DNA from 2 places in the Microbacterium sp. A94 genome. Region 1 is predicted to be linked to the other one. Evidence: riboswitches for the same ligand, from Rfam matches in the RefSeq annotation. Region 1 holds a riboswitch; the other holds the start of a gene.
What was found. A riboswitch is a leader RNA that binds a small molecule or an ion and turns the genes downstream of it on or off. The one in region 1 is predicted to bind FMN.
Positions count from the first base shown of each region.

Region 1 (5,147 bases):
AGCTCGTGGGCGCCTTCTGGGACGTGCACACCGCCGCGCTCCCCCAACTCGGCATTGCACCTCCCGCCGATATCCACCACACCGCGAAGGCGCACGGCGACATGCTGCGCGCGGCGCGCGCCGGAGACGTCGAAGCATATCGGCAGGCCGTCGTGGAGCATTACGCTCCGCTGCAGCGGAGCCTCGCTCAACTGGATTGATCGCGCCGGAGCATCCGGTGTCCTACGGTGATCGTATGGCTGACAATCCGATCACTGATGCTCTTGTCCTCATCACCGGCGCCGCGCGCGGAATGGGTGAGATCTATGCCCGGCGCGCGATCGCCGCACACGCGCGCGCCGTCGCGCTGTGGGATATCGATGAAGAAGCCGCCACCGCCCTCGCCACGGAGCTTGCACAGTCCGGCATCGGGGTGCGCGCCTACCGGGTGGATGTATCGCGCCAGGAGGAGATTGCCCGCGGCATCGAGCAGGTGCGCGTCGACTTCGGCACGCCCGATGTGATCATCAACAATGCCGGGATCGTGCGCGGTGGCCCGTTCTGGGAGGACGATCCGGAGCGCGACATCGAAGCGACGATGCGCATCAACACGCTGGCGGCGATGTGGCTGACCCGCGAAGTACTGCCGGCGATGATCGCAGACACTTCACGCCCGAAGCGCATCCTGAACATCGCCTCCGCCGCGGGAACGCTGGCGAATCCGAATATGAGCGTGTACGCGGCATCCAAATGGGCACTGATCGGGTGGGGTGAATCCGTGCGCCTCGAGCTGCAAGCCGCCGGGCACCGGCACATCAAGGTGACCACGTTCTGCCCGAGTTTCGTATCGACCGGCATGTTCGAGGGTGCGCGCGGTCCGCTGCTGACGCCGATCATGACTCCGCGACGTGCCACGTCAGCGGCATGGAACGGGATGCTGAAGGGCACGCCCATGGTGCTGCGCCCGTGGACCGTGAAACTCGCGATGGCACTGCGCGGAATTCTGCCGACGCGGGCATGGGATCTCGTGGCCGATCGGGTATTCAAGGTGTACTCATCGATGGACCAGTTCACCGGGCACGCCGGTAGGTAGTCTGGTGCTCTCGCTTTTCTGAACCCCTGGGGGACGCACATGTCGGTTGGTCTGCTCGCCGTCGTCGATGACATTCTCGCCGCAGCGCTCAAAGCGTCGGCGAAATCCGCCGGTGTCGTGATCGACGATGCCGCAGTGACCCCGCAGTACGTGCAGGGGATCACACCGGCACGCGAGCTGCCCGTGGTCGCGAAAATCATGCTCGGCTCACTGGTGAACAAGTTCGTCATCATCATCCCGATCGCCCTGCTGCTGACGGCGTTCGCCCCGTGGGTGCTGCCGTATCTGCTGATCATCGGCGGTGCGTATCTCTGCTTCGAGGGTTCCGAGAAGGTGCTGGAGTGGTTCGGCTTCCATCACGGCCATGTCGAAGAGGGTGCCCGTAACGAGAACAAACTGGTGTGGGGTGCGATTCGCACCGACCTGATCCTGTCCACCGAGATCATGCTCATCTCACTGTCGAACCTCGAGGCTGGCCTGAGTTTCGGGATGACCCTGGCCATCCTCGCCGTCATAGCGGCGATGATGACGGGAATCGTCTACGGCGCTGTCGCACTGCTAGTGAAGATCGATGACATCGGGCTGAAGATGGCGAAGAACGACTCCCGGCGTGTACGCCATGCCGGTGCTCGGATCGTCCGGTCGATGCCGGCGGTGTTCCGGGTCATCAGCGTCGTGGGAACCGTCGCGATGCTGTGGGTCGGTGGGCACCTGCTGCTGGCAAATCTCGGCGAGGTGGGACTGGTCTTCTTCAGCGACATGCTGCACGGGATTCACGAGTTGCTGCTGCCGCTGGGCGGCGTGGTGGCATGGATCGGCGAGACGCTGGTTTCGGCGATCGCCGGGCTCGCGGTCGGCCTGATCGTCGTGGGTATCGTCCTGCTGATCGGGCGGATGCTGGGCAAGCGACCGTCGTTCACCGAGGGCGGCGACTCGCCGATGAAGGTGGCCGCAGCGGCGTGACCTGTTCTCCACAGCCCGCTCCGGATGAGGAGTTATCCACAGTTCCTGAATAGCTCCTGACCTGGCATTTCAATGTCGGTGGCCCCCTGTTCAATAGGAGTATGACATCCCTCGCAGAGCAGTTGGAGCGCATCGACCGGCAGCTGGCCGACGCGATGACGGATTCTGCGGCGCGTGGCGGGGTACGGCTCGTCGACGATGGTGAGCTTCTCGACGTCGTGCAGGCTATGGGGCGTATCCAACGCCGGTTGGATGGGGCGATCGTCGAGGCCACAAATCGTGTGGTTGAGCGGGATCAGTGTGAACGTGCGGCACGGCTGAGCACACAGCTCGGATGCCGGGATGCTGCCGAGGTGTTGCGGCGAACGCTTCTTGTCGACGGGTATGCAGCCCGCCGGTACGTCACCGCGGCCACTGCCGTGCACCGGGAGTTCGACATCACATCGGGCGGGCTGCTGCCGGGGCGGTTTCCCCAGCTGGCCGCAGCGCTGGCTGATGGGGCGATGTCAGTGAGCGGGTTCTTGGCCTGCACGGTGCCACTGCAAAAAGCCGCGCGGATCGGGCTCGCCGATCGCTTGGCCGCAGATGCGGTGCTTGCGCGGTTCGCGACTGGGCTCCCGCTGGACGGCGATGGTGGTGATGACGCGGACGGTGGCGCGGACAGTGCCGCGCGCGGTGACGGTGGCGAGAGCGCACCGCCGCCGACGACCGATGAGTTGGCCGGACTCACTGCGCACATCATCGCCCGCCTCGACCCGGACGGCGCCGAGCCGAAAGACCGTGCGGGCAAGCGACGCCGCTACTTCACGATCGGACGCCTGCGGGACGGATCCGTGCCTGTGCGCGGCGAGCTGCTCCCGGAGGTCGCCGCACAGCTGGAGAAGCTGGTCGACAGCCTGATGAACCCGAAAGCGGATGACGAGGCTCGCGCTGGAGGCCGCGTGCGATTCCGCCCCTCCGACGACGACGTGAGTGATGACGAGGGCAGCAATGACGCCGGCGCTGAGTACAGCACCACGCCTGCTGCCGCGGCCGCCGATGATGATGCGGGTCTCTTCGACCGCGCCGATGGTCTCCCGGCTCACAAAGCCGCATCGCCTCCACCAGAGGCGGCCGATCTGCGCACGCATGCGCAGAAGCGGCACGACGCGTTCGCGAGCATCGTGATGGTCACCGCAGCATCCGGAGGCATGCCCACACTCGGCGGCGCTGCGCCCACCCTCGTCGTGTCCGTACGCGACGAAGACTTCGCCAACCGCACCGGGCGAGCCACCGTGGAGGGCGCCGGATACGACGTCCCCCTCGGCGCCGCCGACCATGCGGCATGTGCAGGCGGGGTCGAACGAGTGCTCTTCGACGAGCATGGCGCGATCGTCGCGATCAGCACCAGTGCGCGCATTTTCACTGGCCGTCAACGCCAGGCAATCGTGCTCCGCGACCGAAAATGCCTCATTCCCGGGTGTGACATCCGTGCGGAATGGTGCGAGATCCATCATGTGATCGAACACGCCCGCGGCGGGCCGACCCACACAAGCAACGGGGTCCCCCTGTGCTGGCATCACCACCGCACCCTGGATGAGCAAATCTGGCAGGTTCGCATGCGCAATGGGGTGCCCGAAGTCCGCGGTCCCACCTGGTGGGATCCCTACGGAAAATGGCGATCGCCCCACCTGGACTATCGAGCCGTCGACGAAGCCCTCGACACCGAGCGCGTCGCCGCGTGGGCCACCTGGTGAGTGCTCACACGCCCCATCAGGGTATTGTTCCGAGTGAACACACACGTGCTCCGGGGTCGGTGTAATTCCGAACCGGCGGTCATAGTCCGCGACCCGAAGCCCTCCGGGGCCGAGGTTGAACCGGTGAAATTCCGGTACCGACAGTCACAGTCTGGATGGGAGAAGCACGATGGTCGACATTTCGCGGTGACGCGAAAGATCGACCCTCATCACCCTCGGCAGCACCGACGCCGAGAGGATGACCGTGGAACTTCTGCGCTGGCTCGTTGACGCCTTCAACTCCCAGTGGATGCTGCCCGGCGGGCAAACGCTGCTGATCCGCGAAGTCGTCGGCAACATCTTCGGTCTCGCAAGCGCGCTCGGCGGCATGCGCCGCAGAATCTGGGCTTGGCCCGTCGGCATCGTCGGAAACCTGCTGCTTCTGACAGTGTTCCTCGGGTCGATCCTCAGCCCCGAACACTCCCTGCCGAATCTGCTCGGTCAGGCCGGACGCCAGGTCATGTTCATCGCGGTCGCGATCTACGGCTGGATCCGCTGGCGCCAGGCGAGAGCCGACAACGGTCAGGTGACCCCGCGCTGGGCGCCGAGCGGTGCGCGCATCGGTCTCGTCCTCGTCATGGTGCTCGGTACCCTCGCCCTCACGCCGCTGTTCCGCGTGCTCGGATCATACGAACCGGTGTGGGCGGATGCCTGGACCTTTGTCGGTTCACTCCTGGCGACGTACGGCATGGCCAAGGGATGGACGGAGTTCTGGCTCATCTGGGTGGCGGTCGACATCGTCGGCGTACCCCTGCTGTTCAGCGCCGGTTACTACGCCACCGGGTTCATGTACGTCTTCTACGGCGTCTTCACCGCGGTCGGCTTCGTCGTCTGGTGGCGGGCGCACACGAACGCCAAACCGAAGATCGACACGATCATGCCGGATCCCCGCGTGGTCGAAGTGGAGGACAATAGGGACTGATGTTCGACAGCCCCCTTTCCGCGTCTGCCTACGAGGTTCTCGGCGTCGACCCGACGGCGACAGACGATGAGCTGCGTCGCGCGTACCGGCTGAGGCTGCGTCAGACGCACCCAGACACCGGCGGTGATGCCGCCGACTTCATCCAGGTGCAGCGCGCCTGGGATCTCATCGGCACCCCCGAGGGCCGTGCCGCATATGACCGCGGGCACGGTTTCTCGGCAGCATCCGATGAACCGGGCTGGGACGGCTGGCAGCCGCCCCGCCCGCAGACCGACACGCGTCCGCGCGCTCGCTCGTACGGGCATCCGGGAGGCTGGCGACGCGAGCGCTACCTGCGACTGATCCGCGAGTGGGCTGGCCACGGCGTCGACGTGCCCGACCCCTATGACCCGGCACTGGTGCGATCCGCACCGCG
Region 1 covers NZ_JBPXMU010000002.1:436,674-441,820, forward strand. The annotation lists gene ACSU1L_RS07960 (FadR/GntR family transcriptional regulator) at 1-200, shown strand, start outside; gene ACSU1L_RS07965 (SDR family NAD(P)-dependent oxidoreductase) at 236-1,072, shown strand; gene ACSU1L_RS07970 (DUF808 domain-containing protein) at 1,112-2,035, shown strand; gene ACSU1L_RS07975 (DUF222 domain-containing protein) at 2,137-3,771, shown strand; FMN riboswitch at 3,814-3,942, shown strand; gene pnuC (nicotinamide riboside transporter PnuC) at 4,016-4,732, shown strand; gene ACSU1L_RS07985 (J domain-containing protein) at 4,732-5,147, shown strand, end outside.

Region 2 (5,147 bases), on a different contig from region 1:
GCCACCATCGTGAACAACGGGATGAACATCGCCTCTTTGGGGATCATGAGGCCTGCGAGCACGCTCGCGTAGACGATCGTCTTGCCGCGGAAGGTGAAGCGCGCGAAGGCGTATCCGGCCATGGCGCACAGCAGCACTGTGAGCAGCGTGGTGAAGATGGTCACGATCGCGCTGTTGATGAACCAGCGGCTGGTGAGACCGACGCTGAACACCCCGAACAGGTTCTCCAGTGTGAAGCCCTGCGGGATCAGCGTCTGGGTCTCTTTGGTCAGAGCCTGGTTGTCACTCAGCGAGAGCGACAGCATCCAGAGCATCGGAATCAGCCAGACCAGCGCAGCGACGATCATCGCCACGTGATACCAGGCAGTGACGACCCCACTGCGGCGGATGCGAGCCGGGGCGGCACGCTTGTCGGAGACGGTCATCGCCATCGTCTGTGCACTCATTTGCTGTCGTCCTTGCCGAGGGTACGCATCTGGATGACCGAGACGACGAGCATCACCGCGAAGAGGAACAGCGACATCGCCGATCCGTAGCCGAGCTCGAAGTCGCGGAAGCCCGCCTCATAGATGTGCTGGATCAGCACCAGGGTGGAGGTGCCCGGTCCGCCGCCGGTCATGATGTTGACCTGGCCGAAGACCTGGAACGAGGCGATCACCTGCATCACCATGACCAGCAGCAGCACGTGTTTGATGCCGGGAAGCGTGATGCTCGTGAACTTGCGCCAGGCGCCCGCGCCATCCAGCGACGCCGCCTCGTAGAGGGCCGGGTCGACGTCCTGAAGCCCTGCGGAGAAGAGCACGAGGTTGAATCCGACCGTCCACCAGACGGTGGTGGCGATCACGGCGAACATCGCCACGCTCGGGTTGGACAGCCAGGGGATCGGATCGATGCCGAGCGGCTCGAGCATCGCTGAGAGCAGCCCCTGGTTCGGCGAGAGGAAGTACGTCCACACCAGCGTAACGACCGACACCGGCAGGATGTAGGGCACGAAGAACACCATCTGGTAGATGCGTGTTCCCCGACGATTTCCCTGCAGTGCGAGAGCCATCACCAGGCCGAGACCGGCGATCAGCGGCGTCGAGATGACTGTGAACAGGAGCGTGTTCTGCAGCGCGGTCCAGAAATCCGGATCGAACCAGAATCCGCCCTCGGACGGGTGGAAGCCCAGTGCTACGACGATCGCCAGGATGCCGGCGACGCCCAGGCCCACGCCGATGGTGAGTCGACGACGCAGTAGCGGGCGAATCAGCAGGGCGATCGCCGCAATCACCAGCACGGCCCGCGGCAGGAGCAGGTGGGTCATCGACCAGGTGATCTCGTGGCCCCACAGCATCCGCTCGAAGTTGTCGAGGCCGATGAAATCGCGGGTGGCGCCGAGGAGATCCCAGTCGTGGAAGCTCATCCATACTGCCTGCAGCACCGGATAGATCACGAAGATCAGGTACAGCACCAGGAAGGGCGCAGTGAAGGCGATGCCGTATTTGAGGCCACTGCCGCTGCGCTGTGATGCTCGGCGCATGCGGCTGCGCTCGATGGTCGAGGGGCTCGACATCCGTTCTCCTTTGCCACGTTGCAAACTTGCAATAGAGTTATTTTTGCCACGTGGCATACGTTCTGTCAAATGCGTCTGCGAGGATGGGATCGAACCGTGACCGAAGAAGGGCCTGAATGAGCGCGAGCATCAATGATGTGGCGAAGCTCGCCGGCGTTTCACCACGCACGGTGTCGAACGTGGTGAACGACTTCGTCCATGTGCGCGACAGTACCCGGCAGCGCGTGCACGCTGCCATCGAAGAACTGGGCTACCGGCCCAACATCTCCGCGCGTCGGCTGCGGCAGGGGCGCACCCGGATCCTCGGCTTCGCGGTGCCCGAGCTCTCCCAGCCCTACTTCGCCGAGCTGAGCGAGCTGGTCGAAATCGCTGCGCAGAAGCGCGGATACACCGTCATCGCGACACAGACCGGCGGCATCCGCGAGAACGAGCGGCGCGTCCTGCGCGATCTCAGCTCCCATATCGTCGACGGACTGGTGTTCTCACCGATGTCGATGGAGAAGGAAGAGCTCTACCGCACTCCCCCGAATGTGCCCACCGTGCTCATCGGCGAGCAGATCTCCAGCTCGCGCTACACGAACATCGCGATCGACAACGTCGCAGCGACGGCAGACATCACCCGGCACCTGCTGGAGCGTGGACACCGCCGCATCGCCACGCTGGGTGCGTATCACTCCGAGCTCTATCGCAGCTCCCGGCTGCGATTGAGCGGCTATCGCCAGGCTCTCGACGAGGCGGGCATCCCCTTCGACCCGGAACTCGTGCTCTACACCGATCGCTTCGGTCGACAGGCGGGGCTGGAGGGCATCACGCAGGCGTGGCAGGCGGGCACCCGCTTCGACGCCCTCGTCTGCTTCACCGACATGCTGGCGTTCGGCGCCATCCGCGCCTTCGCGAACATGGGCGTACGTGTGCCGGAAGACGTCGCGATCACCTCGATCGACGATGTGCAGGAGGCCGAATTCTCGGTGCCATCGCTGACCACGATCGCCCCGGACAAGCAGGCCATCGCCGATCGGGCCGTCGATTCCCTGCTCGCGCTTCTCGATGATGACACTCTCGAGCCGACCAACGTCGACATCGGCTACGAACTGATCGTGCGGGAGAGTTCCGGCCGCGGCTGACCTTTCGAGCGTCGGATACCGATGGCAGGATGATGCCATGCCGGAGATGCCGGAAGTCCACGGGCTCGTCACCTTCCTCGGCGAGCGCACCGTCGGACGGGCGATCACGCGCACGAGCGTCGGAGAGATCGCAGCTCTCAAAACGTATGATCCGCCGAATACCGCTCTGGAGGGAGCAGCAGTCACCGCCGCCACGCGGTACGGCAAGTTCGTCGTGCTCTCCTGCGGTGAGGATCTGCATCTGGTCTTCCACCTCGCCAAAGCTGGTTGGCTGCGCTGGTACGAGAAGCTGCCATCAACAGTGATCAGACCCGGAAGATCTCCGATTGCGCTGCGTGTCGCCCTCGACGATGGCAGTGGGTTCGATCTCACCGAGGCGGGCACGAAGAAGTCACTCGCTGTCTCCGTGGTGCGAGATCCCGCAGACGTTCCCGGCATTGCTCGGCTCGGGCCGGATCCGCTGAGGGAATCGTTCACCCGAGACACCTTCGCCACACTGATTGCGGGGCGCCGCACGCAGATCAAAGGACTGCTGCGCGATCAATCGGTGATCGCGGGCATCGGAAACGCCTATTCCGACGAAATTCTGCACGCCGCGCGCATGTCGCCGTACGCGATCGCCGCAACACTGGCCGATGACGAGATCGATCGTCTGTTCCGTGCGATGCAGACGACGCTGACGGCTGCTGTCGCCGCAGCATCCGGAAAACCACCGGCCGACCTCAAGGACGCCAAACGCGCGGGGTTCCGGGTGCACGCGCGCCGCGGTGAGGCGTGTCCGGTCTGCGGCGATGAGGTGCGCAGTGTGTTCTTCGCCGAGCGTTCGCTGGAGTACTGCCCCACCTGCCAGACCGGGGGCAAGATCCTCGCGGACCGCAGGCTGTCACGGCTACTCAAGTGACATAGGCGCAAATCCTCTCTGCCCGACGCGGAATGAAATGTGCGTCCACGCGTTGAGTACACTGAGCATCAACGTGCTCCGGGGTCGGTGTGAATCCGAACCGGCGGTGACAGTCCGCGAGTGTCTGAGATATTCAGATGCCGATCCGGTGGAATTCCGGGACCGACGGTGATGTGAGAGAGATCTCGCTAGTCCGGAAGGGAGGCAGCACGATGCGCGAGAGCGCGCCGTCTATCATCCCCGGAGGAAAACCGAAGGACGACGGATGGCAGTGAACGACGCAGAGCGCCGCGCGATGACGCGTGCGCTCGAGCTCGCCGCCCTCGGCCCCCGCGGGATCAACCCGCAGGTCGGAGCCGTGATCCTGTCCCCCGCCGGCGACATCATCGCTGAAGGCCGGCACCGTGGTGCCGGCACTCCGCACGCCGAAGTCGACGCGCTGTCGCAGTTGCCGCCCGGTGCGGCTCGCGGCGCAACCGCCGTCGTCACCCTCGAGCCCTGCAACCACACCGGCCGTACCGGCCCCTGCGCCCTGGCGCTCATCGAAGCAGGGATCAGCCGCGTCGTCTACGCGCTGGATGATCCCGGTGCCACATCCGGTGGCGGCGCCGACAGGTTGCGCGATGCCGGTGTGGATGTTGATTCCGGCGAACAGAGAGACGCCGCCCGCGCGGTGATCTCCGATTGGTTGACCGCTCAGCGTGCGGGCCGCCCGCACATCACCGTGAAATGGGCGCAGAGCCTCGACGGACGCGCGGCTGCGACCGATGGCACCAGTCAGTGGATCACCGGCCCGGATGCACGCGCCGATGTGCACCGCCGCCGGGCCGAGGCCGACGCGATCGTGGTCGGCACCGGCACCGTGCTCGCCGATGATCCGGCCCTCACCGCACGTGACGGCGACACCCTGTACGCGCATCAGCCGATCCCCGTCGTCATCGGGTCCCGCGCGACACCACCGGATGCTGCCGTACACCGCCACCCGCACGATCCACTCTTCTTCAGCACCCGCGATCTGCATGTCGTGGTCCGCGACCTGCATGCTCGCGGCATCCAGAGCGTGTTCATCGAGGGCGGCCCGACGCTGGCCAGCGCGTTCATCGCCGCTGGCCTCGCTGATCGTGTGCTCGCCTACATCGCCCCGGTCCTGCTGGGCGGCGATCGCCTGGCGCTGACTGACATCGGCGTGCCGACGATCGATGCCGCCCGCCGTCTGACGATCGACGAGTGGGTGCCGCTAGGCGCCGATCTCCTCGCGATCGCGCACCCGACCGCCCCAGAACCGCAGAGCAAGGGAGTCCGCTGATGTTCACCGGAATCATCGAAGAGATCGGCGAGATCACTGCCATCGCCCCGTCTGGTGACGGCTGGCGGTTGACAGTGCGAGCGCCGCGCGCTGTTCAGGATGCTGTGCACGGCGAGTCGATCGCGGTCTCCGGCGTCTGCCTCACCGTGGTCGAGTCGACCTCGGACTCCTTCGCCGCGGATGTGATGAAGCAGACGCTCGACGTATCGGCGCTTGCCACAGCATCCGTCGGCACCAGCGTCAACGTTGAAAAGGCGATGC
Region 2 covers NZ_JBPXMU010000001.1:1,169,228-1,174,374, forward strand. The annotation lists gene ACSU1L_RS05790 (carbohydrate ABC transporter permease) at 1-446, opposite strand, end outside; gene ACSU1L_RS05795 (carbohydrate ABC transporter permease) at 443-1,555, opposite strand; gene ACSU1L_RS05800 (LacI family DNA-binding transcriptional regulator) at 1,672-2,679, shown strand; gene ACSU1L_RS05805 (Fpg/Nei family DNA glycosylase) at 2,717-3,580, shown strand; FMN riboswitch at 3,651-3,794, shown strand; gene ribD (bifunctional diaminohydroxyphosphoribosylaminopyrimidine deaminase/5-amino-6-(5-phosphoribosylamino)uracil reductase RibD) at 3,846-4,886, shown strand; gene ACSU1L_RS05815 (riboflavin synthase) at 4,886-5,147, shown strand, end outside.
Region 2: linked by a shared signal. The riboswitch ahead of ribD (bifunctional diaminohydroxyphosphoribosylaminopyrimidine deaminase/5-amino-6-(5-phosphoribosylamino)uracil reductase RibD) and the one ahead of pnuC (nicotinamide riboside transporter PnuC) in region 1 are both predicted to bind FMN.